One region of the Planococcus sp. TJ-301 genome, then DNA from elsewhere that is predicted to be linked to it. Evidence: predicted binding sites of a transcription regulator. Region 1 holds the regulator's gene; each other region holds the start of a gene.
What was found. Region 1 encodes LexA, which represses DNA repair genes until DNA is damaged. Its sites were predicted from a motif close to CGAACATATGTTCG; they were not measured.

Region 1 (10,561 bases):
GTCTCCCGTGTAGCGTTCCCAGCCAAATGAAGTTCCCATTTCGATTGCTAGACGTTTTTTGACTGTCGTCGGGATAACGGACTGTTTGTATGCTTTGTCCTGTTTCTCGAATCGGTCCCATGATGGCATAGAAACGACTGATACTGCGATGCCTTCTTCAGCCAACTGCTTTTGGGCAGTAACTGCGAGGCTGACTTCAGAACCGGTTGCAAGCAATAGCGCTTGTGGGTTTTCAGCAGGAGATACCACGTATGCCCCTTTTTCCACACCACTGTCAGCCAATTCGCCGCTGTGTTCAAGGACCGGCAAGTCTTGGCGTGAAAGCACCAATAGGGTCGGGTGGTCTTTCGCTGTGACAGCAAGCTTCCATGCTGCTTTGGTTTCGTTAGCATCTGCAGGGCGCACAACGCACAAGTTTGGCATAGCGCGAAGTGAAGCCAAATGTTCTACTGGCTCGTGAGTCGGGCCATCTTCCCCTACTGCGACACTGTCGTGTGTAAAGACGTATGTGACCGGTAATCCCATTAATGCTGCTAGGCGGATTGCCGGGCGCACGTAATCGCTGAACACGAAGAACGTTCCGCCGAAAACATTGAGTCCGCCGTGAAGAGCCATACCGTTAAGGGCAGTCCCCATTGCGAATTCACGGACACCGAACCAGATATTGCGTCCAGTCGGATTTTCCGCATCAAAGTCGCCTCCGCCTTTGATTGTCGTTTTGTTCGAACCAGCCAAATCGGCGCTGCCGCCGAAGAATGATGGCACTGCTTTTGCGATGGCATTGATCATATCGCCTGAAGAAGCGCGAGTCGCTTGTTTTTTACCAGCTTCGTACACAGGGAAATCCGCATCAAAGTTCTCAGGCAAATCGCCTTTGATCGCTTTTTGCAGCTGCTGAGCCAATTCTGGATAGGCTGCTTCGTATTTAGAGAAAAGCTCATTCCATGCTTTTTCAGCGTTGCCGCCTAGCTCTTCAGTTGCTTTATTAAAAGTTTCATAGACTTCTTCTGGGACATAAAAATCTTCGTCAAATGTCCACTTGTAATATTCTTTAACAAGTTTCATCTCAGCTTCACCCAGTGGAGCTCCGTGAGCGTCCGCTTTACCGGATTTGTTTGGCGCGCCATAGCCAATGACCGTTTTCACTTCGATCAATGTCGGTTTGTCCCCTGATTGCTTCGCTTGTGCGATTTTTTCAGACAAGTCGTCAAGCTTGTTGCCGTCATCTACGCGCAGATAGTTCCAGCCATATGATTCAAAGCGCTTTTGGATGTTTTCAGAGAAACTCATACCAAGGTCGCCGTCAAGTGAGATATCGTTGCTATCGTATAAAACGACCAATTTGTTTAATTTCAAGTGCCCAGCAAGTGAAATCGCTTCGCCTGCTACGCCTTCCATCAAATCTCCGTCTCCGCATAGAGAGAAGGTATGGTGGTCGACGACATCCATGTTGTCTTTATTGTATGTAGCTGACAAATGGCGTTCTGCCATAGCCATGCCGACTGCCATGCCGATTCCTTGGCCAAGTGGTCCCGTTGTCGCTTCTACGCCAACTGTGTGATGATATTCCGGATGTCCCGGTGTTTTCGAATCCCATTGGCGAAAGTTTTTGATCTCGTCCAATTCAAGTCCGTAGCCGCTTAAATGCAATAAGCTGTATAAAAGCATCGAACCATGTCCCGCCGAAAGCACGAAACGGTCACGGTTGAACCAGTTCGGGTTTTTCGGGTTGTGGTTCATGTGTTTTGTCCATAATGTATAAGCCATAGGAGCTGCTCCCATTGGCAATCCCGGATGACCTGAGTTCGCTTTCTCAATCGCATCGATGGAAAGTGTACGTATAGTAGTTACTGCAAGCTGATCTGCATGGTTTGACATAAAAACATCCTCTCACTAACAATTTTAATCCTATTCTAGTGTAGTCAACAATAGGAAAGAATACAACTAGAAATGCGCCAAGAGCCAAGCGCTGAAGTCTGGACACAACAAAAAAAAGAACAAGTATTAATTTAAATACTTATTCTCTCGGATATTTTTGACCTTCTCCGGCGTTACATCGTTACCTTCCGGATCAATCACTTTTACGTTTTCAATTGTGCCGCGCATCGTTTGGCGGAAAGTTGCCAAATACTCCTGGCGCAATGCAGATTGTTCTTTTGCCTCTTCAATGGACAAGCCCACAGTCTTGGATTTTCGAGATAATTCGTTAATGCGTTTTATTTTATCTGGAGATAACATTAGAATCCCGCCTTTCTTCTATCATATCGTACAAAAGAAGCGGGATTTCTGCAATCTATTAGCCCTCTTTCATCTCGAGGAATTCTCTGTAGCGTCTGTGGACGGTTGCTTTGCTTGCCTGATAACCGAAGCCTTGCAGCGTTACCGCAATTTCATGGAACGTCAGCCCGTTCTGTTTCAGGCTGACAATCTGATCGATCGGCAAGTCTAAGCGCTCCCGTCCATCGGGGTTGCCCCTGCCTTTTAGATTGCGTTCAGGCTTGTAGCCATTTTCAACAGCGCGCTTCATGCCACGTTTGATTTTGGCATTATGTATTTTGCGCTGATATTCTTCAACAACCGCTAAAATCTCCAGGACCATGTCGTCCATATCATTTAATGCAATGGGACCTTGATCGGTCAATGTAAAAACCTCCACGCCATATTTTTTCATGACGTGAAGCAGCGCGATCCGAGCATGGCCACGGCCAAGACGGGTTTCATCCTGAATGAAAACCGCTGAAACTTTATCGGTTTTAATGACGTTGAGCATCTCCAAGAGCCCTTCCCGGTCCATTTCGTAGCCGCTGTGCTGATCTTTAAAGATGTCTGAAACAATGTATCCTTGCGCAAATGCGAATTTCAATAATTCTTCTTCCTGCCGTTCAAGTGAACTTTCCTGGGTGTCTTTCGTGGTGCTGACGCGGCAATAAATTAACGCAGACTTCTTCATTCTGCATCACCCGCCAGTTTGGTGGTTTCGTCTGGGGCGAATTTTAGTTGTTCGCTGGGGATTTTGATTGATTGTCCAGCAATGATCTTCGGAGTGCTTAAGCCATTCTCCTTCATGATTTCTTCAATCCACTCCTGATGGGGGGTATTGCCGCTGAATGACTCCGCAAGTGTCCACAAAGTATCGCCTTGTTCGACTTGCACTAGGCTCATTTGATCTTCCTGCGCGTTATGGGTGAAAACCGAATAGAATGAAAAAGATAGAATCAGAAGAAAGAGTACTGTCAGGTAAGAATTTTTTTGGATGAATGTCATAAGAACCGCCTCCTAAGAATGTGTGTTCGGAATGTATGTTCTTACTTTAATGCGAACAAGTGTTTTTGTCAACAAATAAATTCGAACCTATGTTTGCATTTCATATCCCAAGTTGGTATACTATTGATAGAAAACATGCTGAACTATTAAAAAGAGGTGAAACTGTTGAAAAAAGTATCGAAACGCCAAGAAGATATTTTGTCATTCATAAAAGACGAAGTCCGGGCCAAAGGCTACCCGCCTTCCGTCCGTGAAATTGGAGAGGCAGTTGGCTTGGCATCAAGCTCGACTGTCCATGGCCATCTTGCCCGCCTTGAAAGCAAAGGCTTGATCCGCCGCGACCCGACAAAACCGAGAGCAATTGAAATTATCAGCACTGATGATTCACTGGTTGAAAAAAGCCCGGTCCTTCATGTACCGCTTGTCGGTAAAGTAACGGCTGGCGTTCCGATCACGGCGATCGAGAATGTGGAAGAGTATTTCCCGCTTCCCCAGTCATACGGAACTGAGGACGACCATATTTTCATGCTGGAAATCATGGGAGAAAGTATGATCGAAGCTGGCATCCTGAATGGTGACTATGTCGTAGTGAAACAGCAGCAAACCGCTAACAATGGCGACATCGTGGTAGCTATGACCGCTGATGACGAAGCGACAGTCAAACGATTTTTCAAAGAAGACAATTATTTCCGCCTGCAGCCTGAAAATTCATCGATGGATCCAATCATCGTAGACCAGGTCTCCATCCTTGGAAAAGTGGTCGGAGTTTACCGCCAACTACATTAATCATGACACATAAAGACGCCGAGAGAATTTCTCTCGGCGCCTTTTTTAGTTTCCTACCTTTTGGGCAGACAAAATCAACATCAACGGAATGCGCTCCCGCCGTTCAAACTCTGCTGCGGATTCGAAATTTGTAGGGACCGGCTTTCCTTCCCTGAGGGCAGTTACAGCAAATCCGGCTTCTATTAGCGCTGTAAAGTAGGTTTCTGTCGTTCGGTGATGCTTGACGACTGTCTTGCTTATCCAGGGCTCACCGCGCTCGCCTTCCTTGAAATAATCATCGACCACCCAATCACCTCTGCGTTCGCCTTGCGCTTTACTCGCAAACGACGAAGTGGTCAATGGGTGCTGTACAGTGAAAATGAATTTACCGTCCAGCACCAATGCTTGATTGATTTCCTTGAACAAGTGTCTGATATCCGTCAAGTAATGGATGACAAACCGCGAGACAATCAAATCGTATTCTGAACCCTTTGCTTGAAACGATTCAAGGTCCGCTATATGTATCTTGCCACCCAGCTGTGCCGTTGCTCTACTTGCCAGCAATGCCATCTCCCTTGAGCCTTCTATTCCCGTATAGGATGCTGCTCCAGAGCCGAGCAGTTCATTGCCAAATTTACCGTCTCCACAACCGAGGTCCAAGATTGCTTTCCCTTCGACTTCACCCATTAGGTCACAGATAATCGGTTTCTCTATCGCGTTATTCGGGCTTTCCTTGCGCTCTCTCCGTTTCAAAAAACCCGCTAAAAAATCCTTATCGTCGTAAACACTCGATCCTTTAAATTCCACCTAGCCAGCTCCTCTTCTAATTTTAGGCATAAAAAAAGCATCCGTTAAAACGCGATGCTTCAGGCCTCATAATTCATAGACCATAATGTATTTTACTTGTGTGATAGTAATACGGTATAGGCGGTCGTTGTCCTGGTCCGTGATTTCAAACGTGCCGTGAGTCGGAATATTGCGCAATGCTGATTCTTTGTTTTCAGCATATACTGTCAGGACAATCGTATTGCCTTGGTCAAAATAGAATTCAACTTGGAAAGTTTTCATGCATCGGCCTCCTCTAAAGCAGAATGGTTTTTGCTTCTGTCTATCATACACCATTTGCGGGGCGAGTTGTCCATTCTTTTTGGAGTAAACGCTCTGGTAAATAGGGAAAACCCCGAATACGGACTCATAATGAGCCGAATTCGGGGTACCGGTATTCTGAAGATCGTATTCAATTTTTGCTTTCGACTTTTTGCTGTTGCGATATCCACCAATCGATATGCCTCACGTCAAAAAAGATTGTATTGGCATAGGACTGGCTATGTGGAATCTGCCTTTTTGCGATGCTCTCATTAATTTGTTCTTCAGTCCTCGGGCATCCTACAGAATCTAAATACTTCCGCAGGTCTTTAACCCCTTGAATTTTCGTCAAACTAATCACCCCCACAAAATCTTCTTACTTTCTAAGAAAATTCAGTATGGGCTATTAATCGTACTATGAATTCTTCTTAATGATACCACAGTCCTGGAAAAACTAAACTTCCAAAATCAAAAAACTTTTATTTACTGACCCAAGTGGATAAGAAGCTTGGAAAGTTTGCAAAAAAAAACACACCAGTGCAAGTGCGCTGGTGTGTTATATTTGCTTAATACATTTTCAAGTATTGCTCGCGCTCCCATGGGTGAACCGCAATGCGGAACATGTCCCACTCGATTTCTTTCGCTTCCACAAAGTTGTTAAGAATGTGAGAACCAAGTGCTTTCGTCATCACTTCATTGCTTTGCAGCTCTTGAAGTGCTGCGTACAATGTTGGCGGAAGGTCTTGGATGCCCACAGCTTCGCGCTCTTTTCTGTTCATCGCGTAGATATTGCGGTCTACAGCTTTTGGTGGCGTCATTTTCTTCTTGATGCCGTCAAGGCCAGCAGCCAATAAAACAGCCATTGCCAAGTATGGGTTTGCAGCCGGATCAACAGAACGCACTTCTACGCGTGTTGACAATCCACGTGAAGCCGGGATACGGATCAACGGGCTGCGATTTTGTCCAGACCAAGCAATGTAGCACGGAGCTTCATAGCCAGGCACTAGGCGTTTGTAAGAATTGACAGTCGGGTTTGTAACCGCTGTGAACCCTTGTGCGTGCTCAAGGATACCTGCAAGGAATTGGTATGCTGTTTCACTTAACTTCATTTCGCCGTCTTCATCCAAGAAAGCATTCTCGTTGCCATTGAATAGGGAAACGTTCATGTGCATCCCTGATCCGTTGACGCCGAATAATGGTTTTGGCATGAATGTTGCATGCAAACCGTGTTTCCGAGCAATAGTTTTAACTACTAATTTGAATGTCTGGATATCGTCGCATGCTTTGACAGCATCTGCGTATTTAAAGTCGATTTCGTGCTGGCCTGGTGCTACTTCGTGGTGGGATGCTTCGATTTCAAAGCCCATTTCCTCTAACTCGAGCACGATGTCGCGTCGGCAGTTTTCGCCAAGGTCCATCGGCGCCAAGTCAAAATAACCGCCATTGTCGTTCAGTTCCAATGATGGTTCGCCGCGCTCGTCCAATTTGAACAAGAAGAATTCCGGCTCAGGCCCAAGATTGAAATGTGTAAAGCCAAGCTCTTCCATTTCTTTCAGTACGCGCTTCAAGTTATTGCGTGGATCGCCATCAAATGGAGTTCCGTCTGCACGGTAGATGTCGCAGATTAAACGTGCAACTTTTCCTTTGCCTGTGATCCATGGGAAAACGACCCATGTGTCAAGATCAGGGAACAGGTACATGTCTGATTCTTCGATTCGCACAAATCCATCAATAGAAGAACCGTCGAACATCATTTTGTTGTCTAAAGCCTTATCCAATTGGGATGTAGGGATTTCAACATTCTTAATGATACCTAAGATGTCTGTGAATTGCAGACGGATAAAGTTCACTTCTTGTTCTTGCATTAAACGTTTAATGTCTTCTTTAGTATACTTGCCCATATTCGCTTCACTCTCCTATGATTTTTTATGTAACCCGGTTCATTTGAAGAAACGGGATAAATCCCCTTGCCTAATGCCGCCTCTGTCGAACGATTTCGAGTTCAGCATTTCATCCCTCAAAATTCGCCGAAGCTCGGCATCCGTGATTGTTTGTGGAGCTGTCTTTTCAATTGTCGGTTGTGACCGCAGGGCATAAATCTTTTTTATGCCCGCAATATTGATGCCTTGATCAAGAAAATCTTTGATTTCCAAAAGAGTGTCCACGTCGTTTAATGAAAACATCCGCTTATTCCCTTCCGATCGCGCTGGGCTGATCAACTCGTGCTCTTCGTAGTAACGGATTTGGCGCGCTGTCAATTCCGTCAGCTGCATTACTATACTGATAGGAAGAAGCGGCATCGTCCTGCGAACCCGGTGTGTCATGTTTTTCACCCATTTCAATAATTACTGCTCCTTTAGTGTAAAGGATGTCAGATAACTTGTCAAACGAATGTTAGGTTTTCTAACGTAAAAATTTCCGCACAGTTTTTGTGCGGAAATTTATGTTAGATCAGATTTGATTTTTTTAAGGTTTCAATAGAGTTCAATACAGCAATTTTCACATGCTCGTAAGTAAGCCCACCTTGTACAAAGGCGGTATATGGCGGTCTGATGGGACCATCAGCGGTCAATTCAATGCTCGACCCTTGCACAAAAGTGCCGGCTGCCATGATGACATCGTCTTCGTAGCCTGGCATATAGGCAGGTTCGGGTTTGAATTGCGCATTGACCGGCGAACTCGCTTGAATCGTTTGGCAGAATGCCACCATTTGCTCAGCGGTGTTGAATGACACAGACTGGATCAAGTCCGTCCTTTTCGCTGAATAATGGGGAGATGTCGCCATGCCGACGGATTCAAGCAGCGCGGAAGTGAAAATCGCGCCTTTCAATGCCTGCGATACGATATGCGGCGCCATGAAAAACCCCTGGTACATATCCGGCAATGCATTCAATGATGCGCCTGCCTCTCCTCCTATACCCGGCGAAGTCATGCGGTAACCGCATTTTTCGACTAAATCCCTTCTGCCGGCAATATAGCCGCCAATTTTAGCTAGTCCGCCGCCAGGATTTTTGATAAGCGATCCGGCAATCAAATCAGCACCCGCTTCAATCGGTTCTTGTTCCTCGACGAATTCGCCGTAGCAATTATCGACGAAAACGATCGCGTCCGATTTAATGGTGCGAATCTCAGCAATCATCTCGGCAATCTCTGCTATAGTAAACGACGGACGGGTATCGTAGCCTCTTGACCGCTGTATTGCTATCACTTTCGTCCGTCCGTGAATGGCTTTTTTTGCCGCATTCCAGTCTACGCTTTTGTCTTCAGCCAACGGCACATGCTGGTAGCTGATGCCGAAATCCCGCAGCGAACCGGTGTCCTGTTCCCCACCTGACACAATGGCATCCAAGGTATCATATGGTTTTCCAGTCAGATAAAGCAGCTCATCGCCAGGACGCAAGACGCCGAACAATGAAATCGTGATGGCATGTGTCCCTGAGATGATCTGCGGCCGCACCAATGCCGCTTCCGCTTTGAAGACAGCCGCATAGACGCGTTCAAGCGTGTCGCGCCCTTCGTCGTCATAGCCATAACCCGTTGAAGGATTGAAATGATGGTCACTGACTTTTTGCGAATGGAAAGCTTCAAGTACTTTTTTCTGGTTCAAAAAGGCGATGTCATCTGCTTTCTGCAGCTCGCCTTGTATCGTTTCTTCTATCGCTCGTATTGTAGTTTGCATCTAATTCTCCATTCTCTTTTGCTCACTCTCTATTATGCAATTAAACTTGAAATTGCGTCAAATTCTGCTACAATTCATAGAGTTGAAGATTTCGGGAGGATGCATCATATGGCTTGGGAAGTATTAAGTGCCATCGGAACGATCGCTTTTGCGGTGTCCGGGGCTATTATCGCTATGGAAGAGGAGTATGATATCTTCGGGGTTTATCTGCTGGGGATTGTTACTGCGTTTGGCGGCGGCGCAATCCGGAATTTATTGATCGGCGTGCCTGTTTCCGCATTATGGGAGCAGGAAATGATGTTTCAGCTTGCCTTGTTCTCCGTCACCCTCGTATTCCTTTTTCCAAATAAACTATTAAGCCATTGGAACCGCTGGGGCAATTTCTTTGATGCCATCGGGTTATCAGCATTTGCCATACAAGGTGCACTTTACGCAGTGAATCTGGGAATGCCGGTATACGCAGTTGTCGTCGCAGCTGTATTGACGGGTTCCGGCGGCGGTATGGTCCGGGACGTCTTAGCCGGCCGCAAACCGCTTGTCCTAAAAGCGGAAATTTATGCTGTTTGGGCAGCGATGGCGGGCATACTCATCAGTTTTGACATGGTACGCACCGACTCGGTGCTGTATATCCTGTTTATCTGCATCACCGCATTGCGGATCCTCTCTTTCACATACAGATGGCGCCTGCCAACACGAAAAATCCTTACGACCAAAACACATTAAAAAGACCGCCCGGCTTTAAAAGCCGGGCGGTCTTTTGAGTTTCAATAATTATGCGTGGGTTTCGCCTTTCCAATCGAGCATCCCGCCATCAACATTGATGGCTTCGATACCGCCGGATTCCAGGATTTCGCATGCTTTCGCGCTGCGTTTACCTGAGCGGCAAATAACATGCACGGTTTGGGAGCTGTCGACTTCCGACAAGCGGTCCGGCAATGTGCCAAGTGCAATGTGCTTAGCGCCCGGCACTATGCCAGCCGCCACTTCTTCATCTTCACGCACGTCGATCAGCTGCACCTGTTGGCCAGCTGCCAATTTTTCCTGCAGTTCATCAGTAGAAATCGATTTCATTGTTATTGCCTCCCGTTAGTCTTCTTAATGGCTTTTAAGCCTTTTGTGTATTAGTTGAAGGATTAATCCTGGTGTTCGATAGCAACCGCTTTCGAGGGTGAAAAAGTCGAAATGGCATGCTTGTAAATCAGCTGCTGTTTGCCTTCGGACTCAACCAGCACTGTGAAATTATCATAGGATTTAATCGTGCCTTTCAATTGAAAACCATTCAATAAAAATACAGTTACGTAAATATTGTTTTTGCGCAGCTGGTTTAAATAAACATCTTGAATGTTTACTGGCTTCATGAATATCCCCCTCATAATCCCTAGTCTTTATTTTTCCCCGCAATTATTTCAATTCGACGGGCACGGTCTATATCCTGCATAAAAGCTTCAATTTCCCGAATGTTTTTTTCCGGATCGGCTAATGCATCAATCCAGAAAATCGGCAGCTTGTTTTTGAAATAAGTGAATTGCCGCTTTGCGTATTTCCGTGAATTGCGTTTTAACTGGCTGACCGCTTCCCCGAAATCCACCGTTCCTTCAAGAAACCCATATAATTCTCTGTAGCCAATTGCTTGGATCGCCTGGGTATCGCGGACGCCGCGGTCTCGCAGCGCTGCCACTTCATCCAGGAGACCCTGCTCCAGCATAGCATCGACGCGCTCATTGATGCGCTGATACAGGACATCGCGGTCGATGTCGAGCCCGATGA
Region 2 (10,561 bases), on a different contig from region 1:
GTGCTCGGCAAAAAACGCTTTGACCCCCCGCAGATCGCCAGCTCCTTCTTCTCCCACAGTGCCGCCAAATATGATATCGCCGCTTGTGCGGATGTCCACTTCATTCATTGCCCGGACCACTGCCAGTAATTCTGCAAGCCCTCGGGTATCGTCGCCGATTCCCGGTGCGTGGAGAACGCCGTCCTTTTGGTGCACGGTTGTGTCAGTGCCTTCTGGAAATACGGTATCCAAATGCGCTGAAACGAAAATCTTCGGCCCTTTTTCCAATCCGCGGCGCACACCGAATACGTTCCCTTCTTCGTCCATCCCTACATCTTCCAGCTGCAGACCTTGCAAGCGTCGCATAAATTCTTCCGCCCGCTGTTGCTCTTTGAACGGCGGAGCCGGGATTTCGGTCAGTTCAATCTGTTCTTTCACTGTACGCCCATGATCTCGCTCGATGAACGCCAAGCCTTTTTCCACTGCCTCTAATTTTGTGAGTTGCTCGAATGCTTTTGTCACTTCCGGTGTGATCATTAGTTTTTCCATTGCGCTTCCCCTCCATCATATATTGGTCCGACAGCTACTCTCTGCAAGCCGCAGCCCGATTTCCGTGGTATTCCTCCATAGGAAAAACCGGCATGCTTGCACATGCCGGCCCATTCTTGTTAATCAATTGTGAAATAGCGAACGAGGACGGATCCTGTTTTCGTTTCGCCGTAAACCAAAAGTGGTGCTGCTACCGGCTCTCCGCTTTCTTTGCTGAAACGGATCGTTTTTTGCATAAATTGCCCTTGTTCATGTGTGTATTCAACATCCGGCAGCAAAAGATCCATTTTGCCGAGGTTCGACGAAACTTCACCGCTCAATGGCAAGTGGGAAGGAATGTAGATTTCCACATTGCCTGCCAACGTCTTCGCTTCCACTTTGCGTGCGTCTTTGCAGCGGGAAGTGACCACAATATTGCCGTTAAGCGATTTCGCTTCGGCTTTTTGGATATCGCCGTCGACGTAAATGCGGCCATTCAACGTTTCTGTTTCCAGATCCTTGCCTGTCACTTCTTGCACTTGGATTGCGCCATTTGCCGTTTCCAATTCAGCGGAGTCGAATACGACATTTTTCATGTCGATTTTTCCATTTGCCGTTTTGACCTTCAAAATGGCCGTATCGATGCGCTTGATGGCGAAACCGCCGTTGAACAAGCGTGCAGTGATGTGTTCGTAGGATTTCTCCGGAACATACAATACTACGTTCACTTGAGTCGTTTTCATATCGCTGATGATGCGCAATTTCTGGCCATCGCCGATAAAGACGAATTTATCAAGAAAATCCTCTTTCGCCTGCGTTTCCGATTCTGCACGGTACGCTTTCACACTGCATTCCGCGCGGATGGAATCGTCCTGTGAAGGGAAAATTTCCAATTGGCCATTCGCAATATCAGCAATGATGTTCGTGATGTCCATGTTTTCCAAGCGGAATGTATGGTGGAATTGCAGCGCTTCGCCGAATGGCGAATCGAATTCCATCGTTTTCAATTTGCCGACTGAACTTTGCATGAATTCCATCATACGGTCGCTCAATTGGTTCAAGTCTTTTGAAACGTTTTTCGAAAAATCTTTCGTGAAATCACGAGAGAAATCTTTCGAGATTTTTTTGACCATATCTTCTGGTCTGAAGAAGCCACGTCTGCCGCGTTTTTCCCGGTAATCATCACGGCCGTAAGAGTCATTGCGTGAAGACTGGCTTCCGCCGCCATCAATCGCTTTTAATAGCTCAACTGCTTCCCTCGCCGAAATTGTGCCATTTTCCACCATGTCCAAAATGCGTTCTTTTTCGCTTTGCATGTGTTGCGGCCTCCTCATGATCGGTTTCGTGAAAAGCGCGAGCTAAACCCAAACCGAAATTAGTATTCTTTTAATTGATACGTCCAGCACTCTAAAAAGTTTCATTTCGCTGCTTTTTTCTTGCGCGTGGCTTTTGACACCAGTGTTTCCATCCGTGCGCGATCGCGTTCAAGGATCGGTTTCAAATACTTGCCGGTATAGGAATTTTTCACCTCGGCTATTTGTTCCGGCGTTCCTGCTGCCAGAATGGTTCCGCCTTTGTCTCCACCTTCAGGACCCAAGTCGATGATATGGTCGGCCGTCTTGATGACATCCAAATTATGCTCGATCGTCAACACAGTATCGCCGTTGTCGACAAGGCGCTGAAGAACTTTCAGCAAGCGTGAAATGTCGTCCGCGTGAAGGCCGGTCGTCGGTTCATCCAGGATATAGAATGATTTTCCGTTTGAACGTTTGTGCAGCTCTGAAGCCAGCTTCACTCGTTGTGCCTCGCCGCCGGACAAGGTCGTCGCCGGTTGGCCCAGCGTGATATAGCCCAAGCCTACATCGACGATGGTCTTCAGTTTGCGGTTGATTTTCGGGACGTTCTCAAAGAATGCGTACGCGTCTTCCACGGTCATTGCCAAAACATCCGCAATGTTCGTGTCTTTGTATTTCACTTCCAGCGTTTCCCGGTTGTACCGTTTGCCATGGCAGACTTCGCATGGCACGTAGACATCCGGCAGGAAATGCATTTCTATTTTAATGATACCATCTCCCCGGCACGCTTCACAGCGTCCGCCCTTGACATTGAAGCTGAAACGGCCTTTTTTATAGCCACGCACTTTCGCTTCGTTCGTCATTGCGAAAACGTCACGGATATCATCGAACACACCGGTGTAAGTCGCCGGATTCGATCTAGGGGTCCGTCCGATCGGTGACTGGTCAATGTCGATGACTTTTTCGAGCTCGTCGATGCCCTCCACCGATACATGATGCCCAGGCTTCGCTTTTGCCCGGTTCAATTTATGGGCCAATGATTTATACAGAATTTCGTTGATCAACGTACTTTTACCCGAACCTGAAACGCCCGTCACCGCAGTAAACAGCCCAAGCGGTATGTCGATATCGACATTCTTCAAATTGTTCTGGCTCGCTCCGCGGATTGAAATCTTGCGCCCATCAGGGATGCGGCGCTCAGATGGCAACGGGATGAATTTCTTGCCGCTCAAGTACTGGCCAGTCAATGACTTCCGGTTCTTCATGACTTTTTGCGGCGTACCCGCTGCAATGATTTCGCCGCCGTGGACGCCTGCGCCCGGTCCGACATCGATCAAATAATCCGCTGCAAGCATCGTATCTTCATCGTGTTCGACAACAATCAGCGTATTTCCGATATCGCGCATATTTTTCAATGTACTGATGAGTCGGTCATTGTCACGCTGGTGCAGGCCGATTGAAGGCTCATCCAAAATGTAAAGTACGCCGGTGAGCCGTGAGCCGATTTGCGTTGCTAGGCGAATCCGCTGCGCTTCACCGCCGGACAATGTGCCGGAAGCGCGGTTCAACGTCAAATAATCCAAGCCGACATTGATCAAAAAGCCGACCCGTTCGCGAATTTCCCGCAAAATAAGCTTGGCGATCGCCATATCTTTTTCGGATAGTTTCAGATTCTTAAAGAACTCGTCCGCTTCAATGATGGAGAATTCGGATACGGTTCCGATATGCAAGCCATTCACTTTTACGGATAACGATTCGGGTTTCAAGCGGTAGCCTTCGCAAGTCGGGCATGGCTGTTGCCCCATGAATTTCTCCATTTGTTCCCGGATATAATCCGACGATGTTTCACGGTAGCGGCGGTCAACGTTCGACAGCACGCCTTCAAAATTGATGTGGTTATCGCGGATTTGCCCGTAATCGTTCTCGTAGCGGAAACGGATTTTGTCTGAGCCAGAACCCCGCATCAAAATATTGATGTGTTCTTCCGGCAGATCGCTTACTGCGATATCCATGTCGATTTTATAATGTTTGCAAACTGCCTGCAGGAGCTGCGGATAATATTGGGAGCTTGTCGGCTGCCAAGGAACGATGGCCCCTTGCTTTAAAGACAAGTTCCAGTCCGGTATCACGAGTTCAGGGTCCACTTCCAGTTTATGGCCTAAACCGTCGCATTCCGGACATGCGCCAAACGGTGAGTTGAACGAAAACATGCGCGGCTCCAATTCGCCGATTGAAAATCCACAAATCGGGCAAGCATGGTGTTCACTGAACAGCAATTCTTCTTTTTCCATGACATCAACCAATACGCGTCCTTCAGCCAGCCGCAATGCGGATTCAAGTGAATCACTGAGGCGCGGAGCGATATTGTCTTTCATGACGATCCGGTCGATGACCACTTCAATATTGTGCTTTTTGTTCTTATCCAAGTTGATGTCGTCATCCAGGTCAATCAATTCGCCGTTGATGCGTACTCTGACATAACCCTGTTTTTTAATGTCTTCCAAAAGTTTCACGTGTGTTCCTTTACGCCCGGAGACGATTGGAGCAAGAATCTGCATTTTTGTGCGTTCCGGATAATCCACGATCCGGTCAACCATCTGTTCGATGGTCTGTGATGAAATTTCAATGCCGTGGTTCGGGCAGATCGGTTTCCCGACCCGCGCATACATCAAACGCATATAATCGTAGATTTCTGTCACTGTCGCGACTGTGGAACGCGGATTCTTGCTCGTTGTTTTTTGGTCGATCGAAATAGCCGGGGACAGCCCTTCAATCAAATCCACATCAGGCTTATCCATTTGCCCTAGAAATTGGCGCGCATAAGAAGACAGCGATTCAACGTACCTGCGCTGCCCTTCCGCATAAATCGTGTCGAACGCCAATGAAGATTTTCCGGAACCTGATAATCCCGTCATGACAACGAGTTGGTCCCGCGGGATAACAACATCTATATTCTTTAAATTATGTGCGCGTGCGCCTTGTATGCGTATCTCTTGGTTTTTCAAGTCTAATCATCCTTCCGCTTTCAATTCAAGCACTGTATCGCGCAATTCAGCTGCGCGTTCAAAATCAAGCGCTTTGGCCGCTTCTTTCATCTCTTTTTCGAGCAGGGAAATGAGTTTTACGCGCTCTTCTTTCTTGAGCTTTTTGCCCGAAACCGCTTTTGACACATATTCTTCGCCTTCTTCTGCAGCCTCTGTGGCGCGGATGACGTCGCGGATTTTCTTTTGTATTGTAATCGGCGTGATGCCGTGTTCTTCATTATAATCAGCCTGGATTGTGCGCCGGCGCGCCGTTTCATCAATCGCTTTCGTCATCGAATCCGTCATTCTATCGGCATACATGATGACATGGCCATTCGAATTACGTGCGGCGCGGCCCATCGTCTGAATCAATGAACGCTCAGAGCGCAGGAAGCCTTCTTTGTCCGCATCCAGAATCGTCACGAGCGACACTTCCGGAATATCCAGCCCTTCACGCAGCAAGTTGATGCCGACAAGAACGTCGTAGACGCCCATGCGCAGTTCACGGATGATTTCGATGCGTTCAAGTGTTTTGATCTCGGAATGGAGGTAATTGACTTTGATCCCCGCTTCTTTCAGATAAGCGGTGAGGTCTTCCGACATTTTCTTGGTCAACGTCGTCACCAAGACCCGCTCGTTGCGGTCTGTACGCTGTCGGATTTCATCCATTAAATCATCAATCTGTCCTTCGATTGGGCGCACTTCGATGGTCGGATCCAGGAGCCCTGTCGGCCGGATGATCTGCTCGACCATTTCCGGCGTGTGATCAAGTTCATATTGCCCCGGCGTCGCTGACACGAACACCGCCTGATGGATATGCTCCTCGAATTCCGTGAAGGTCAACGGGCGGTTGTCCATCGCCGAAGGCAGGCGGAAACCATGGTCGACGAGCACTTTTTTGCGTGCTTGGTCGCCATTGAACATGCCGCGCACCTGCGGCAGCGTGACGTGGCTTTCATCGACCACCAACAGGAAATCTTCCGGGAAATAATCGATGAGCGTATAAGGCTGCGCGCCAGCCGGGCGCAGCGTCAGATGCCTTGAATAGTTTTCGATGCCTGAGCAGAAGCCCATTTCGCGCATCATTTCCAAATCGTAGCGCGTTCGCTGTTCCAGCCGCTGTGCTTCAAGCAGCTTGTCTTCAGCGCGCATTTCTTTCAAGCGCTCTTCCAGCTCTTCTTCAATGTTGGCGATCGCTTTGACCATTTTGTCTTCGCGGGTAACAAAGTGGGACGCTGGAAAAATCGCGACGTGTTCACGTTCGCCGATGATTTCACCGGTCAGCGCATCGACTTCGCGGATGCGGTCGATTTCGTCGCCGAAAAACTCCACGCGCAGGCAGCGTTCATCGCGCGATGCCGGGAAGATTTCTACTACATCGCCCCGTACACGGAATGTGCCGCGGATAAAGTTGATGTCATTGCGCTCGTATTGCACATCGACCAGTTTTCGCAGCAGCTGGTTACGCTCGATTTCCATCCCTTTGCGCAGTGAAACCACGAGCTCCCGGTATTCTTTCGGAGAACCCAGGCCATAAATGCAAGATACTGAAGCAATGACGATGACGTCATCGCGTTCGAACAATGAACTCGTCGCCGAGTGCCGAAGTTTATCGATTTCATCGTTGATACTGGCATCTTTCTCGATAAACGTATCGGATTGCGGCACATAAGCTTCCGGTTGGTAATAATCATAATAACTGACAAAATACTCAACTGCATTGTCCGGAAAGAATTCCTTGAATTCACTGTACAGCTGACCAGCCAAAGTCTTGTTGTGCGCCATCACGAGCGTCGGCTTTTTCACTTGCTGGATGACGTTTGACATTGTATACGTCTTCCCTGTCCCTGTCGCTCCGAGCAGCGTCTGGCATTTCTTGCCGTTGATGATTCCTTGTGTCAGTTCGGTAATTGCAGCCGGCTGATCGCCCGCAGGCTCATAGGGTGCCTGAAGATTGAATTCCTGTTTCATGGTTAATGCCCTCCGTTCGTTCATTGTCTCTATTTTATCATATGCCCTAAAAATACCCTAACAAAAAGCGAACGTATGTTTTTTCACTATTTCTTTTGGATCTGCAGGTTGGCAGGGAAGAACCAATCCTGCTTCAAGGGGCGCCTGCACTGCGTAAACGTGCAAAAAAATGCATCGGACTAGGTCCGATGCATTTTTGATAACATTCTATAAAAAGCTGCTTACTCATTCTTCTTCGTGTTTTAGGGTCTTCAATTGCTCGCTATACGTGTTGAATGCTTTACGGTCGTTATTGTCCAGGGCTTCGTCGATGAGGCTCATCAGCTGCTCTTCTTGCTGAGAGCGGTGAACATGCTTCAGGAACAGATCCAAATAGATATCGTTCAGAAGTTTTTCCGCTTCGGTCGCTTTCTTTGTTTGAGCCATCGCTTTCATGAAATCAGCATAAGAATAATAGTTTTCCATTCTTCATCACCCCGAATGCTTTTCATTAGTATACAATATAAATTCTGAAAGAACAATCGTTTTTTGAAAATTCTAATGAAATAGAAAATATTTTATTTTCCGTAGTAAAGCCTTTGCTAATTTGCATTTTTTCCTTATAATGTTATATGTATAGTAAATTTGAGGGGTGTATAATTCATGAGAAAAAAGAATCATCAGCTCTTATCATATACGGTGTGCAGCAATACCTACGCACTTCTGCCGTATATTGACGGCCACAGAAACTGGACGCGGGTCATTGAAGACCGCAGCGAATTCATCGTAGAGGAATCCGTCTATAAAATCATCAGCTCTTCGTGCAGATTTTACAGGGGATCCCTCGAAAGCGCCACCCTCTATTCCCAGAAAGCGATCCGGGTCAAACATAAACCTCCTGTCATCATTGGGGAATATTACGGCAGCCCACTCATTTTCTTTCCTACCCATTCACCGAAGAACCGTGATTCGGTCTGGTTCAATTTTGATGCAGTCGAGTTGATCGACAGCGAAGACACCATTAAAGGAAGCCTTGTACACTTGAGCAACGGCATAAGCGTACCACTCGACGTGTCGCCCATCGCCCTCAGAAATCAGCATTCGTTTGCCGGTTCGCTGCGCCGCTTTTTCAGGAATTCCCAACAAATCCACAAGCAGCAGATGGTCTATTTGACGAAACGGCGGTATCCGCCCCGCGCTCAGCATCCGATGGATTGACCGCCGAAACTTCAGCCGCTGTTCATATTGAGGCTGGTGGACCTGGTCAAATCTCCCGGTGTGCCATCGCCAAATAAATTCGCAGCAGCTCCTCCACTTGATTGCGTAGGCGCAAATTCAAATAGCGCCTGTGATCTTCATAGCCCCCATGGTAAAAGACATATTCAGTAAAGGTATCATCGCCTGTCCCCTTCAGCATTTTCATATGCTGCTTGCGCATATGGATGTTCGTTTCCTTCAGCTCCCTCTGAACTTTCCGAATCGCTCCATCCACCAATTCAACATACGGCCTCTTCAACTTAAAAGGACCCTGTTCGAATAATGCACGGTCGCGCTCCAGAATGATCAGCACCATCGGCAAATACATCGCTTTTTCAAAATAGACGATTTCCTCTTGTGAGATTAACGGCATTTTTAGCACCTCCTCAAAAAGGGAACGTTTGTTCTTATTTTTAATTTTAGCGCCATTTCCTAAAATTGCAATAGCCTCCGTCAAATAATCCTTTCTGGAGTTTTATTTAATAAGTTGAATTAAAGAAGTAACTCATTTAAAACTGCTTCGGACGCTTTGGGTAAGGCTAGGATGATTGCTCCTGCGCAAGCTTGTCGCAAAAAGCCAGGCAAAGAACGCCTGGCTTTCTGCCAGAATCTTCTGCTTCTGTCTCTGCATCGCTTCGCTAGCTTCGAGACATGAAAGTGTGTTGCATCGCTGCGCTAGCTTCGAAGCAAAGGAAATGGTCCAAATTCCATTTGGCTATTCCCTTGCCTAGCCCTTGGCCGCGCCTTCGCTGGTAAGCTCTTTGAAAAATAAAGAGCTTAGTAGGTTCTGCTATTTTTGTAGACACGGAATAAAATTGCGGAAACTTCAGTAAGACTCTGTCCCTGTCTCTGCATCGCTTCGCTAGCTTCGAGACAAAGACATTGGTCTCGCAGGCTGCGGCCAATGTCTTGCCCGCGGCAAGCGAGGCAGTTTTGCGCAGTACTAATAAGAAGAATCATAATTCAACTCGCATGAATACACCCTTGCCATGAAAAAAAGAGCTGTCCGGAAGTCTGTAAAACAGAATTCCGGACAGCTCTTTTCATTTAATTGAACGGTAAACCCATAATGATCCGACGAAAAATCCGGAAGACACCCACATGAACGGCTCATGCCAGAACCACACCGAAACCGAGATGCCAGCGAACGACAGGATGGTGAACATGCCGGCAAACATCCGGCTCTGCAGATCGCGCTCATGCTGGCGATTGCGTCCGTCGCGATTTTCGATGTAATGGCGCATCCGCTCCGGCTCTTCCAAATAGCTGATGACTTTCTGCGGCAACACCCGGAATGGGCCCGAGGCGTTCAGCACCCAGCGCAGCACATCGCTTTTACCGAAGACAGGCTTGCCTTCTTTTTGAGTCGACGCCCATTCAAGAACGCGCGGCCGCGCCAATGCCAAGAGGTCAATGCCTGGATCCAGGACGTTCAGCACGCCAACAAAGATTGAAGCCGCACGACCGAAGAATGCGAACTCAGCTGGCAGCTGTACCGGTTGTGTCCGGACGATGTTTTGCATGTCCTTGAACAGCCGCTCCACGACAAAGCTGTCCATCTGCATCAGCTCGTCTGATTCGTATGCAGCGACCAATCGGGAAATCGTATCGGCCAAAAGCTCACGGTTAGCTTGCGGCAATAAGAACCGGAGCTCTTCAAGCGCATCAAGAACCAATTCGTAATTTTTGAAGATAATGCCTTCCGCAATGCGCAGGACAGCCTGTGAATCCGCGGTCGTGATTGTGCCCGTCATGCCGAAATCGATCAGCACAATCGTGCCATCAGGCTTCAGTAGAATGTTCCCGCCGTGCGGGTCAGCGTGGAATTGTCCGCCGTATAAAATCTGTTCGAGGAACAGGATGAACAGCCGCTCCGCGATTTCGTGGCGGTCGATTCCATTTTTTTCAATAAAGGCCAAGTCGGTGATGCGTGCCCCCTCGATCCATTCCATGACAAGGACGCGGCGCGTCGACAAATCATCAAAATAGACAGGAAAACGAATGCCGTCCATTTCGGAAAAACGGTCCGCGAACGCGCGTCCACTTTGCAGCTCCTGAAGGAAGTTCAATTCCGCACCGATCGTTTCGGTCATTTCCCCGAACAGCTGAGTGAAATTGATTTGTTTGGAGAGCGGCGTAAAGGTCTTCATAAACCAGATGACAATGCGCATCGCCTGAAAATCTGCCCGCAGCAATTTCTCAGTTCCCGGGCGCTGGATTTTCACGGCGACAACAGTGCCGTCTTTCAGCGTCCCTTTATAGACTTCTCCTATAGATGCGGAAGCAACCGCTCCTTCAGACAGTCCCGCCAAATAGCTGGAATAAGGGGAATTCCATTCTGTCTCCAACACAGATATGATTTTTTCACGTTCTACTGAAGGCACACGGTCCGTCAGCCCCTCGAGCTCTTCGAGAAAGGACTTTGGCATGATATCTGCCCGTGTTGACAGGAACTGCCCCATCTTGATCATCAGGCCGCCGAGTTTCAGCGCCAATGTCTTGTATTGTTTCGCTTGTTTCGTTACCAGG
Region 3 (10,561 bases), 390 kb from region 1:
ATGCTTGGCGCTGGTTTGGTCGCTAAAAAAGCGGTTGAAAAAGGTTTGACGCCGCCTGCATACGTGAAAACTTCACTTGCGCCAGGTTCGAAAGTTGTAACAGGCTATTTGAACGATTCTGGATTGCTTGATTACATGAACCAAATCGGCTTTAACCTTGTGGGCTACGGCTGTACAACGTGTATCGGTAACTCTGGCCCATTATTGCCTGAAATTGAAGATGCGATTCTTGACAACGATTTGCTTGTTTCTTCTGTACTTTCCGGTAACCGTAACTTTGAAGGGCGTATCCATCCGCTTGTCAAAGCCAACTACTTGGCGTCTCCGATGCTAGTAGTCGCTTATGCACTTGCTGGAACAGTTGATATCGACTTCGCTGTTGATCCAATCGGCAAAGACAAAGAAGGCAACGATGTGTTCTTCAAAGACATCTGGCCAACAACTGAAGAAATTAAAACAGTCGTGGCTGATACCGTGACGCCTGAATTGTTCCGCAAAGAATATGAGCATGTATTCAGCGAGAACGAAGCATGGAACGCAATCAAGACTAACGACGATGCGTTATACGCATTCGACGAAGAGTCGACTTATATCCAGAACCCGCCATTCTTTGACGGCCTTTCGAAAGAACCGGCTCCAATCCAGCCATTGGCTGACTTGCGCGTAGTGGCTAAGTTTGCTGACTCGATCACGACTGACCACATTTCACCAGCTGGGGCGATCGGCAAAGATACGCCAGCAGGCAAATACTTGCGTGAAAAAGGCGTCGAGCCTCGCAACTTCAACTCTTACGGCTCACGCCGTGGGAACCATGAAGTTATGATGCGCGGAACGTTCGCGAACATCCGCATCCGCAACCAGGTTGCACCAGGCACAACAGGCGGCTACACAACGTACTGGCCGACTGGTGAAACAATGGCAATCTACGATGCAGCGATGAAATACCAGCAAGAAGGCACTGGTCTTGCAATCTTGACAGGAAAAGACTACGGCATGGGCTCGTCTCGCGACTGGGCTGCCAAAGGTACATTCCTATTGGGCATCAAAACTGTTATTGCTGAAAGCTACGAGCGGATTCACCGCTCGAACTTGGTAATGATGGGCGTCTTGCCGCTTCAATTCTTGAACGGCCAAAACGCTGAAGTCCTTGGCTTGACTGGACGCGAATCCATCTCTGTCAACTTGTCTGATACCGTTAAACCACGCGATATCCTGACAGTGACTGCAACTGCTGAAAACGGCGACGTGACTACTTTTGAAGTACTTGCTCGTTTCGACTCAGAAGTAGAAGTAGATTACTACCGCCACGGTGGTATCCTTCAGATGGTACTCCGCAACAAATTGCTAGAAGTGTAATAAATTCATAGAAAAGCGTCCTGGATCGAATCCAGGACGCTTTTTTTATGCAAAAAATTGGGTACGGAAAGTATTTTGCTGCGCAAAGGAAGTTAAACGCTGGTGAGAGGAAGTATTTATCGCTTGAGAGAATGTATTTCGCGATACAGGGGAAGTAAATCCTTAATTTTCCAAATAAAACATCTGATAATCTATAAAAGAGCGTTCTCTATCCATTCTAGCAAGCTCTTTTTTGCAGATCATGAGATATGGAAAGTATTTTGAGACGCAAGGGAAGTAAAGCGCGTAGGAAAGTAGTTATTTTGCGATACCGGAGAAGTAAATCCTTAATTTTCCAAAAAAACCTAAAGAAGTCTTCAAAGATTTCAATGAAAATGGCGTGCCAGGCAGGCTTTTCTTTTTCGATTCCACTGAGTCTCTTGTATACTTAAATGAGAGGTGAAGGAAGAATGTTTATTAGTGAAAAAGAGATAGAGATCCGCTATGCGGAAACCGATCAAATGGGCGTTGTCTACCACGCCAATTACATCATTTGGCTGGAGATCGGCCGCACGAAGCTTATTGAAGACCTGGGTTTTACCTATGCGGGGATGGAGAGCGAAGGCTATCTGTCGCCGGTGACCGATGTGTCGATCCAATACAAGGCGCCGATGCGCTACGGCCAGAAAGCCATTGTCCGTACATGGGTGGAAGAACATGGCCGCCTGCGCACGACGTATGGCTATGAGATTCTGCACGAAGACGGTACGCTTGCAGCAAAAGCGACATCAGAGCACGTTGTGGTGAAAAAAGAGACATTCCGGCCAGTATCGATCCAGAAGGCGTTTCCGGGATGGCATGAAAAATACCAGGAAGTTAAAAGGAAGGATTCAGATGGCGTTCGGAATTAAGCGCGAAGAGCTCGTACGCTGGAAGCTCGATGTGGAAGAAGGGAAAATCGCCTTTTTGACGCATTATTGGGTGGATGAACGGTTCGTGGGCTGTTCAACGGTGACGAAAGTCGGCTGCTGCGATTTGGAAAAGCTGGAGCAATGGGGACGCCAATACGGCTTGAAGCCGGAATGGATGGACCTGCGCAATAATTATCCGCATTTCGACTTGTTCGGCGAACATCAAGTCCGCATTTTGAAAGAAGAAAACATGCTGCACCAATTGCATAAATTCAAAAAAGACAACGCGTGAAGTTTCTCACGCGTTGTCTTTTTTATAATCGTAATTCAATTCTTTCAAGTCGTCGTTCACGCTCACTAGCAAATCATGACCATCAAAATACCAGAGGTCGGTTTCTTCGATATAGTAGGTGACGTCGTCTTGTTCAATACTGACGGCCGTTTCCCCAGGCTGGTCTTTCGTTACGCCGAGCGAGAATCCCGGCTGCAATTTGCTTGAGCCGCCGTAGCGGACGAAAAATCGGACTTTGTCTCCCGCTTCTACTTCCATTTCTTTCGAGAACCATTCGAATGCATCTTCACTGATGTTGATCTGCATGCGCTGCACGCCCTTTCAATGGCATTTCACCATTTGATTTTCGGCTCTGTGCCGGCCTTGATTCGTGCGATATTCGCCCGGTGGCGGTAGATGATAAAGCTCGCCAATATGAGGATGACAATCAAAAATGGATAATCTTCTGAATAAAATGTATAAATAACTGTATAAATAACTGCAACTACTGCTAAAATAATGGAAGATAGCGAAACCATTTTTGTGATTTTTAGGGCAATCAGCAATACAGCGACTGCGAGCAGGAACAATGGCCATTGATAGCCGAGCAGGATGCCGCCGGATGTTGCAACCGCTTTTCCGCCTTTGAATTTCGCAAAGACCGGAAACATATGGCCGATGACCGCGATGACGCCGAAGACGAGCGGGTGGATTGATGTGTCGATGTAAAACGGAATCATGGTTGCGGCAGTCCCTTTCAGGATGTCGAGGATCGTTACGGCGATTCCCGCTTTTGCGCCGAGTGTACGAAAGGTGTTGGTGGCCCCTAGATTCCCACTGCCTTTCGTGCGGATATCCGTCTTGTAAAACAGTTTCCCTACCCATAACGCGGAAGGGATCGAACCGAGCAAGTAAGCTAAAATAAGGGGAAGCAAAATGTCCATGGAAAACTCCTTTGGGCCATACGTATTTGTTTTTTAAGTTTAACATGAAGCGAGTTCATTGAACAATATCCGATCGTTTATTCAACAACGCAGCGGAAATCATGTATGATAGAATAAAAGGACAGGTGAAGTGAATGCACAATCCAAACCGTGAAAAAATCAAAAAAGTTCTTGATGATTCCAAAACCATTGCTGTCGTGGGGCTGAGCCCGAATCCTGACCGTACCTCTTATATGGTGTCGGAAGCGATGCAGCGGGCAGGCTATCGGATCATCCCGGTGAATCCGAGAGCGGACAACGTGCTCGGCGAGAAAAGCTACGCGTCATTGGCGGATATCCCGGAACCGGTCGATATCGTCAATGTCTTCCGCCGCAGTGAATTTCTGCCGGATCTGGCGCGGGATTTCAAAGCCATCGATGCTCCGGTATTCTGGACCCAATTGAATGTGGTGGACGAAGCGGTATTCGATGACTTGACCAATGCAGGCTATACGGTTATCATGGACCGCTGCATCAAAGTGGAACACGCCATCCTCAAATAAGAGCTTTTTTAGGATAAGAGGGCGCCTAGCTCTCTTTTTCTATGATTATTGACAGATTGGCCCGTTATCGATACGATTAAAGACAAAGAAATGCGAACAGATGTTTTGTTGGAGGGAAAAGAATGGCCAAAACAAAAAGTACGGCATACAACGAAGAAGCAATTCAAGTACTCGAAGGCCTAGATGCCGTTAGAAAACGCCCGGGTATGTATATCGGTTCGACAGACGCCAGAGGACTGCACCATTTGGTTTATGAAATCGTCGACAACTCGGTTGATGAAGCGCTTGCCGGATTCGGCGACAAGATCAGCGTTACGATCCACGAAGACAATAGCTTGAGCGTCCGCGACCACGGCCGCGGCATGCCAACGGGAATGCACCGAAGCGGCAAACCGACGCCTGAAGTCATTTTGACTGTACTCCACGCCGGCGGCAAGTTCGGCCAAGGTGGCTATAAAACAAGTGGCGGACTCCACGGAGTCGGTGCTTCAGTCGTCAACGCGTTGTCCAAATTCTTGGAAGTGACGATTTTCCGCGATGGCAAGAAATACCGCCAGCGCTTCGAAAACGGCGGCAAACCGGTCACGACGCTTGAAGAAATCGGAACGACAAAAGAAACCGGTACCGAAATCCATTTCCTGCCGGATGAATCGATTTTTTCAGTGACGAAATACAATTACGAAACCTTGAGCGAACGTCTGCGCGAATCGGCGTTCTTGTTAAAAGGATTGAAAATCGACTTGACGGACAAGCGTACCGGCATGCAGGACTCGTTTTTCTACGAGACCGGCATTGAAGCGTTTGTTGCTTACTTGAACGAAGAAAAAGACGTACTGCATAAAGTCGCCTATATCGAAGGCAATCAGGATGAACTCGAAGTGGAGTTTTCGTTCCAGTTTAACGACGGTTATTCGGAAACGATTTTGTCATTCGTCAACAACGTCCGCACACGCGATGGCGGAACCCACGAAACTGGCGCAAAAGCGGCAATGACGCGTGTCTTCAATGATTACGCACGAAAAATCAATTTATTGAAGGACAAAGATAAGAACTTAGAAGGCTCGGACATTCGCGAAGGATTGGCCGCAATCATTTCCGTCCGCATTCCGGAAGCGATGCTGCAGTTCGAAGGGCAGACGAAAAGCAAGCTCGGCACAAGTGAAGCGCGCAGCATTGTCGACGCAGTTGTATCGCAGAAGCTGATGTATTTCATGGAAGAAAACGCTGATTTAAGCGCATCGCTCGTCCGGAAAGCAATTCGCGCGTCACAAGCGCGCTTAGCTGCACGGAAAGCTCGTGAAGATGCCCGTAACGGCAAAAAGCGCAAAAAATCGGATGCGTTATTATCGGGCAAATTGACGCCAGCACAATCCCGAAACGCCTCGAAAAACGAATTGTACCTGGTGGAGGGCGATTCGGCCGGCGGTTCAGCGAAGCAAGGCCGCGACCGCACGTTCCAGGCGATCTTGCCGCTGCGCGGGAAAGTCGTCAATACTGAAAAAGCGAAGCTTGAAGACATTATGAAAAACGAAGAGATTTCGACGATTATCCACGCAATTGGCGGCGGAGTAGCGGCGGATTTCTCGGTGGCGGACATCGCCTATAACAAAGTTATCATCATGACCGATGCGGATACCGACGGCGCGCACATTCAAGTGTTGTTGCTGACGTTCTTTTACCGCTATATGAAGCCGCTCATTGAAGCCGGCAAAGTGTTTATCGCATTGCCGCCGCTGTTCAAAGTTTCAAAAGGCGTGGGCAAAAAAGAAGTGGTCGATTATGCCTGGACGGAAGCCGACCTTGAAGCATCTACGAAAAAAGTGGGCAAAGGCTATATGCTGCAGCGCTATAAAGGTCTTGGCGAGATGAACGCCGACCAATTATGGGAAACGACGATGAATCCGGAAACCCGGACATTGATCCGCGTTACGATTGAAGACGCAGCGCGCGTGGAACGCCGGATTACGACGCTTATGGGCGATAAAGTAGAACCGCGCCGCTTGTGGATTGAAAACAACGTCGACTTCGGTATGGAAGAAGACGGCAACATTTTGGAAAATGATTTAATTCATGCTGAGGAGGAAGTTGTATGACACAAACCGAACGTTTTCAAGATCTGCCATTAGAAGAAGTCATCGGCGATCGGTTTGGGCGTTACAGTAAATACATCATCCAGGACCGCGCACTTCCGGATGCGCGCGACGGGTTGAAACCTGTTCAGCGCCGGATTTTATATGCCATGTACAAAGAAGGCAATACCAACGATAAAGCGTTCCGGAAATCCGCCAAAACAGTCGGTAACGTAATCGGTAATTATCATCCCCATGGAGATACTTCCGTGTACGAAGCAATGGTGCGCCTAAGCCAGGACTGGAAAGTGCGCCACATGTTAGTTGAAATGCACGGGAATAACGGCTCGATGGATGGCGATTCGCCAGCTGCGATGCGTTATACTGAAGCACGTTTGTCGGCGATTGCCGGCGAATTGCTGCGCGATATCGACAAGCGCACCGTAGAATTCATCCCGAATTTCGATGATTCGGATATGGAGCCTACGGTCTTGCCGTCGCGTTTCCCGAACTTGCTAGTAAACGGTTCGACAGGAATTTCTGCCGGCTATGCGACGGATATCCCGCCGCACGCTTTGCATGAAGTGCTTGACGCTGTGCTTATGCGTATGGATAATCCGGACGCGACGGTCGAAGAACTGATGACGGTCATCAAAGGGCCGGATTTTCCGACTGGCGGCATTATTCAAGGCGTCGACGGCATCCGCAAAGCGTATGAAACCGGTAAAGGTAAGATCATTATCCGTTCGAAAGCGGATATCGAGCCGTTAAAAGGTGGTAAAGAACAAATCGTCATCACCGAAATCCCGTTTGAAGTCAATAAAGCCAGCATGATCAAAAAAATCGATGACCAGCGCTTCGACCGCAAACTCGAAGGCATTTCGGAAGTTCGTGATGAATCCGACAGAACCGGACTGCGCATCGTCATCGAATTGAAAAAAGACATGGACGCTAACGGCATCTTGAATTACCTGTACAAAAACACGGATCTTCAAGTCAGCTATAACTTCAATATGGTGGCGATCCACAAACGCCGCCCGACGATGATGACGCTGCAGACATCACTTGATGCTTACATCACTCACCAAAAAGAAATCGTCACGAAACGCACGGAATTTGATTTGCAGAAAGCGAATGACCGGATGCACATCGTCGAAGGCTTGATCAAAGCGTTGTCAATTCTCGATGAAGTCATCAAAACGATCCGTGCGTCGAAAGACAAGCGCGATGCGAAGAACAATTTAATTTCTTCGTTCGCCTTTTCAGAAGCACAGTCGGAAGCCATCGTCAGCTTGCAGCTATACCGTTTAACGAATACCGACATCACAGAATTGCGCAACGAAGCGGATAGCTTGAAAAAGCTCATCGCTGAATTGACTGGGATTTTGACAAGTGCCACGAAGCTGAAAAATGTCATCAAGAAAGAGTTGGCCGTTATCCGCAAGCAATTTGCAGAACCGCGCCGGTCGGTCATCGAAGACAAAATTCAGGAAATCACCATCACGCGTGAATTGCTGATTCCAAGTGAAGACGTCGTTGTTACGGTCACGAAAGAAGGCTATGTGAAACGTACAAGTCCGCGTTCCCATGCAGCATCGAACGGCCAGGATTTCGCTATGAAAGATTCTGACCATCTATTGTTCGAGCGCAATTTAAATACGCAGCACACGATTTTGATATTCACGACCGGCGGCAATTTCGTTTTCCAGCCGATCAATGAGCTGCCGGATATCAAATGGAAAGATCTCGGCCAGCATTTATCAAGCATTGTGCAGCTGGAACCGAACGAATCGATTTTGGCAGTATATCCGTTTGAGAATTTCGAAGCCGACGAGAGCATTTTGACCGTTTCGAAAAACGGCATGGTGAAACGTTCGGCGCTGAAGGATTATCACATCCAGCGCTACTCGCGCGCAATTAAGACGATGAACCTTAAAGGCGACGACAAAATGATTTTTGCCGGCGTCGTAACAAAAGAAACTGAAGTGTTCATTGCAACGAACCAGGCATACGGCGTGCGTTTCCCGCTCGAAGAAATTCCTGTGACGGGACTTCGTACAGCAGGGGTAAAAGGCGTCAACTTGAAAGACGGCGATACTGTTGTATCGGCTATCATGATCGATCCGCAGCAAAAGCAAGACCTTGTATTGGTCACGCAGCGCGGAGCCGCCAAGAAAATGAAGCTTCAGGAATTTGAAATCGGAAGCCGCGCGAAACGCGGCGTCGTCATGCTGCGGGAATTGAAATCAAATCCCCACCGTGTCGTCTGCGTACTGTCGGTATCCGGTTCAGAGGAAATCTTAATGGAAACAGCAAAAGGTGTCCGACTTCCGCTTGCAGCAACAGCGTTAAAAACAGTTGACCGCTATTCGAACGGCTCATTCATCATAGATGAGAGCTCGGACGGAAAAGTAACAGCAGTTTACAAGAAAGAAATGCCCGCTCCAAAAGAGCAAGCGTGAATAAGGTGAAGGGAAGGGGTAGTCCATTTATGGGCTATCCTTTTTAGGTGTGCTAGGTTCTTTAAAAAGAGCAGGATGAAGTATAAGTCAATACTTATGTTTTAAATATTATTATTATGTAATCTAACTAAAGGAGACATATCCATTTTTCATAAACCTCCCATAATCAAATGCTTATATATTGAATATATTAATTATGTAAACTATAAATGATAGTATTCGATAAATTCCGATTGCTTCGTTGACACAGTTTTCTTGGGTCCATATACTTGCTATATAACAGTTTTGCCTACTATAGATTCGGAAGGGGAAATGACCATGTTTGCACCATTAACGCCATTAGATTGGAAACGACGGGCCATCAAGTATTATCCGGAGAAAATTGCGGTCATTGATCAAGAGAAGAAATTTACATATAAAGAGTTCGGCAAGCGGACGGACCAGTTGGCATTTGCGCTCCAAAGCGCCGGTATTTTGCAGAACGACCATGTAGCAGTTATGCTGCCGAACACTCATTATATGTTGGAATGCTTCTACGGCATTTGCCAACTCGGTGCGGTTATGGTGCCGCTCAATTACCGGTTAGCGGCAAAAGACCTTGAGTACATCATTCGCCACAGCGACGCGAAAATGATCATCGTCGACGCAGAGTTCGGCAAATTGCTCGAAGAGATTCAGCACAGTCTGCCGATTGAAAAATTCATTGTGGTGGATGTCCCAGGCCATGAATCTGCCCTTGAGGGGGTGTCGTACGAGGAATTTATCAGCGAAGTGCCGGCAGACGCTGTACTGCCGGATTTTGACTTCGATGAGAATCACATGCTGACGCTTAATTATACAAGCGGCACGACGTCGAATCCGAAAGGCGTCATGCTGACACACCGCGCCAATTACTTGAACGCCGCAAACTTCATGTACCATCTGAACGTAGTGCACGACGATGTCTATTTACATACCTTGCCAATGTTCCATGCGAATGGCTGGGGCGGCGTCTGGGCGCTGACGGCTGCTGGGGGCACGCATATTTGCTTGCGCAAAATTGATCCGCCGCTTATTTTGGAGCTGTTCGAAAAGCACAAAGTGACATTGCTATGTGGTGCACCGACCGTCGTCAACATGCTCGTCAATGAACCGAAAGCGAAAGAAATCAAGATTACCACGAGCCCGCGCATGGCTACGGCAGGAGCCCCTCCAGCTGCGGCATTGATCGCTAAGGCGCAGGCGGTGCTCGGCTTGAATATGATGCACGTCTATGGCTTGACCGAGACTTCGCCGTTCATCCTTTATTGCGAATGGCATAAGGCATTTGACGAGTTAACACCAGATGAGCAAGCGACGATTAAGGCGCGCCAAGGCATCGAGCTGGCGTTCAACGGTGAAACGAAAGTCGTCAGCCAGGAGGACGGCCGTGAAGTGGCTTGGAACGGCAAAGAGCTGGGGGAAATCGTCACTCGCGGGAACGTCGTCATGAGCGGCTATTACAAAGACCCTGAGAAGACTGCTGAAGCGATCCGCGACGGCTGGTTCTATACAGGAGATCTGGCGGTGACTTACCCGGACGGTTATATCGAAATCCAAGACCGCATCAAGGACATGATCATTTCCGGCGGCGAAAATATTTCGTCGACTGAAATCGAAGGCGTCCTTTACAAGCATCCAGACATCTTAGAAGTGGCCGTCATCGCGGTGCCGGATGAGAAATGGGGCGAAGTGCCGAAAGCCATCATCGTGTTGCATCCGGGTGCGCAATGCACCGAACAGGACATTATCGCTTATACGCGCGAAAACATGGCGCATTTCAAGACGCCGAAATCGATCGATTTTGTTGAAGCGCTGCCGAAAACGGCAACCGGCAAGCTGCAGAAATTCCGTTTGCGCGAAATGTACTGGAACAGTTCGAAAAAAGTGAATTAAGTAATTAAAAAAGATCGTTGGTAATTGTGGTAAACACTTTGCGGACGGTCTTTCTTATTAAGGTCTTATGCTACAAAAGTTTTTAATACTCTACTTCTTTAGAAAAAAGAAGG

Region 2: uvrB (excinuclease ABC subunit UvrB) is a predicted target of LexA. The motif match lies at 6,865-6,878, and genes of this name have one in related genera.
Region 3: parE (DNA topoisomerase IV subunit B) is a predicted target of LexA. The motif match lies at 4,097-4,110, and genes of this name have one in related genera.

Annotation. Positions count from the first base shown of each region.
Region 1 is NZ_JBZDOH010000001.1:890,052-900,612, forward strand. It holds gene tkt (transketolase) at 1-1,878, opposite strand, end outside; gene AC4EHJ_RS04610 (DUF896 domain-containing protein) at 2,005-2,238, opposite strand; gene AC4EHJ_RS04615 (YneB family resolvase-like protein) at 2,297-2,950, opposite strand; gene yneA (cell division suppressor protein YneA) at 2,947-3,264, opposite strand; gene lexA (transcriptional repressor LexA) at 3,430-4,050, shown strand; gene AC4EHJ_RS04630 (class I SAM-dependent methyltransferase) at 4,096-4,836, opposite strand; gene AC4EHJ_RS04635 (hypothetical protein) at 4,903-5,097, opposite strand; gene AC4EHJ_RS04640 (hypothetical protein) at 5,267-5,467, opposite strand; gene glnA (type I glutamate--ammonia ligase) at 5,682-7,016, opposite strand; gene AC4EHJ_RS04650 (MerR family transcriptional regulator) at 7,056-7,439, opposite strand; gene AC4EHJ_RS04655 (methionine gamma-lyase family protein) at 7,562-8,794, opposite strand; gene AC4EHJ_RS04660 (trimeric intracellular cation channel family protein) at 8,903-9,517, shown strand; gene AC4EHJ_RS04665 (rhodanese-like domain-containing protein) at 9,566-9,865, opposite strand; gene hfq (RNA chaperone Hfq) at 9,928-10,152, opposite strand; gene miaA (tRNA (adenosine(37)-N6)-dimethylallyltransferase MiaA) at 10,173-10,561, opposite strand, start outside.
Region 2 is NZ_JBZDOH010000004.1:69,292-79,852, reverse strand. It holds gene AC4EHJ_RS15110 (M20/M25/M40 family metallo-hydrolase) at 1-528, opposite strand, end outside; gene AC4EHJ_RS15105 (DUF4097 family beta strand repeat-containing protein) at 648-1,823, opposite strand; gene uvrA (excinuclease ABC subunit UvrA) at 1,925-4,807, opposite strand; gene uvrB (excinuclease ABC subunit UvrB) at 4,814-6,796, opposite strand; gene AC4EHJ_RS15090 (IDEAL domain-containing protein) at 7,022-7,261, opposite strand; gene AC4EHJ_RS15085 (competence protein ComK) at 7,439-7,993, shown strand; gene AC4EHJ_RS15080 (YhjD family protein) at 8,040-8,405, opposite strand; gene AC4EHJ_RS15075 (ABC1 kinase family protein) at 9,076-10,561, opposite strand, start outside.
Region 3 is NZ_JBZDOH010000001.1:501,601-512,161, forward strand. It holds gene acnA (aconitate hydratase AcnA) at 1-1,356, shown strand, start outside; gene AC4EHJ_RS02545 (acyl-CoA thioesterase) at 1,806-2,246, shown strand; gene AC4EHJ_RS02550 (hypothetical protein) at 2,230-2,538, shown strand; gene AC4EHJ_RS02555 (HesB/YadR/YfhF family protein) at 2,545-2,844, opposite strand; gene plsY (glycerol-3-phosphate 1-O-acyltransferase PlsY) at 2,871-3,461, opposite strand; gene AC4EHJ_RS02565 (CoA-binding protein) at 3,596-4,003, shown strand; gene parE (DNA topoisomerase IV subunit B) at 4,126-6,096, shown strand; gene parC (DNA topoisomerase IV subunit A) at 6,093-8,534, shown strand; gene AC4EHJ_RS02580 (long-chain-fatty-acid--CoA ligase) at 8,853-10,448, shown strand.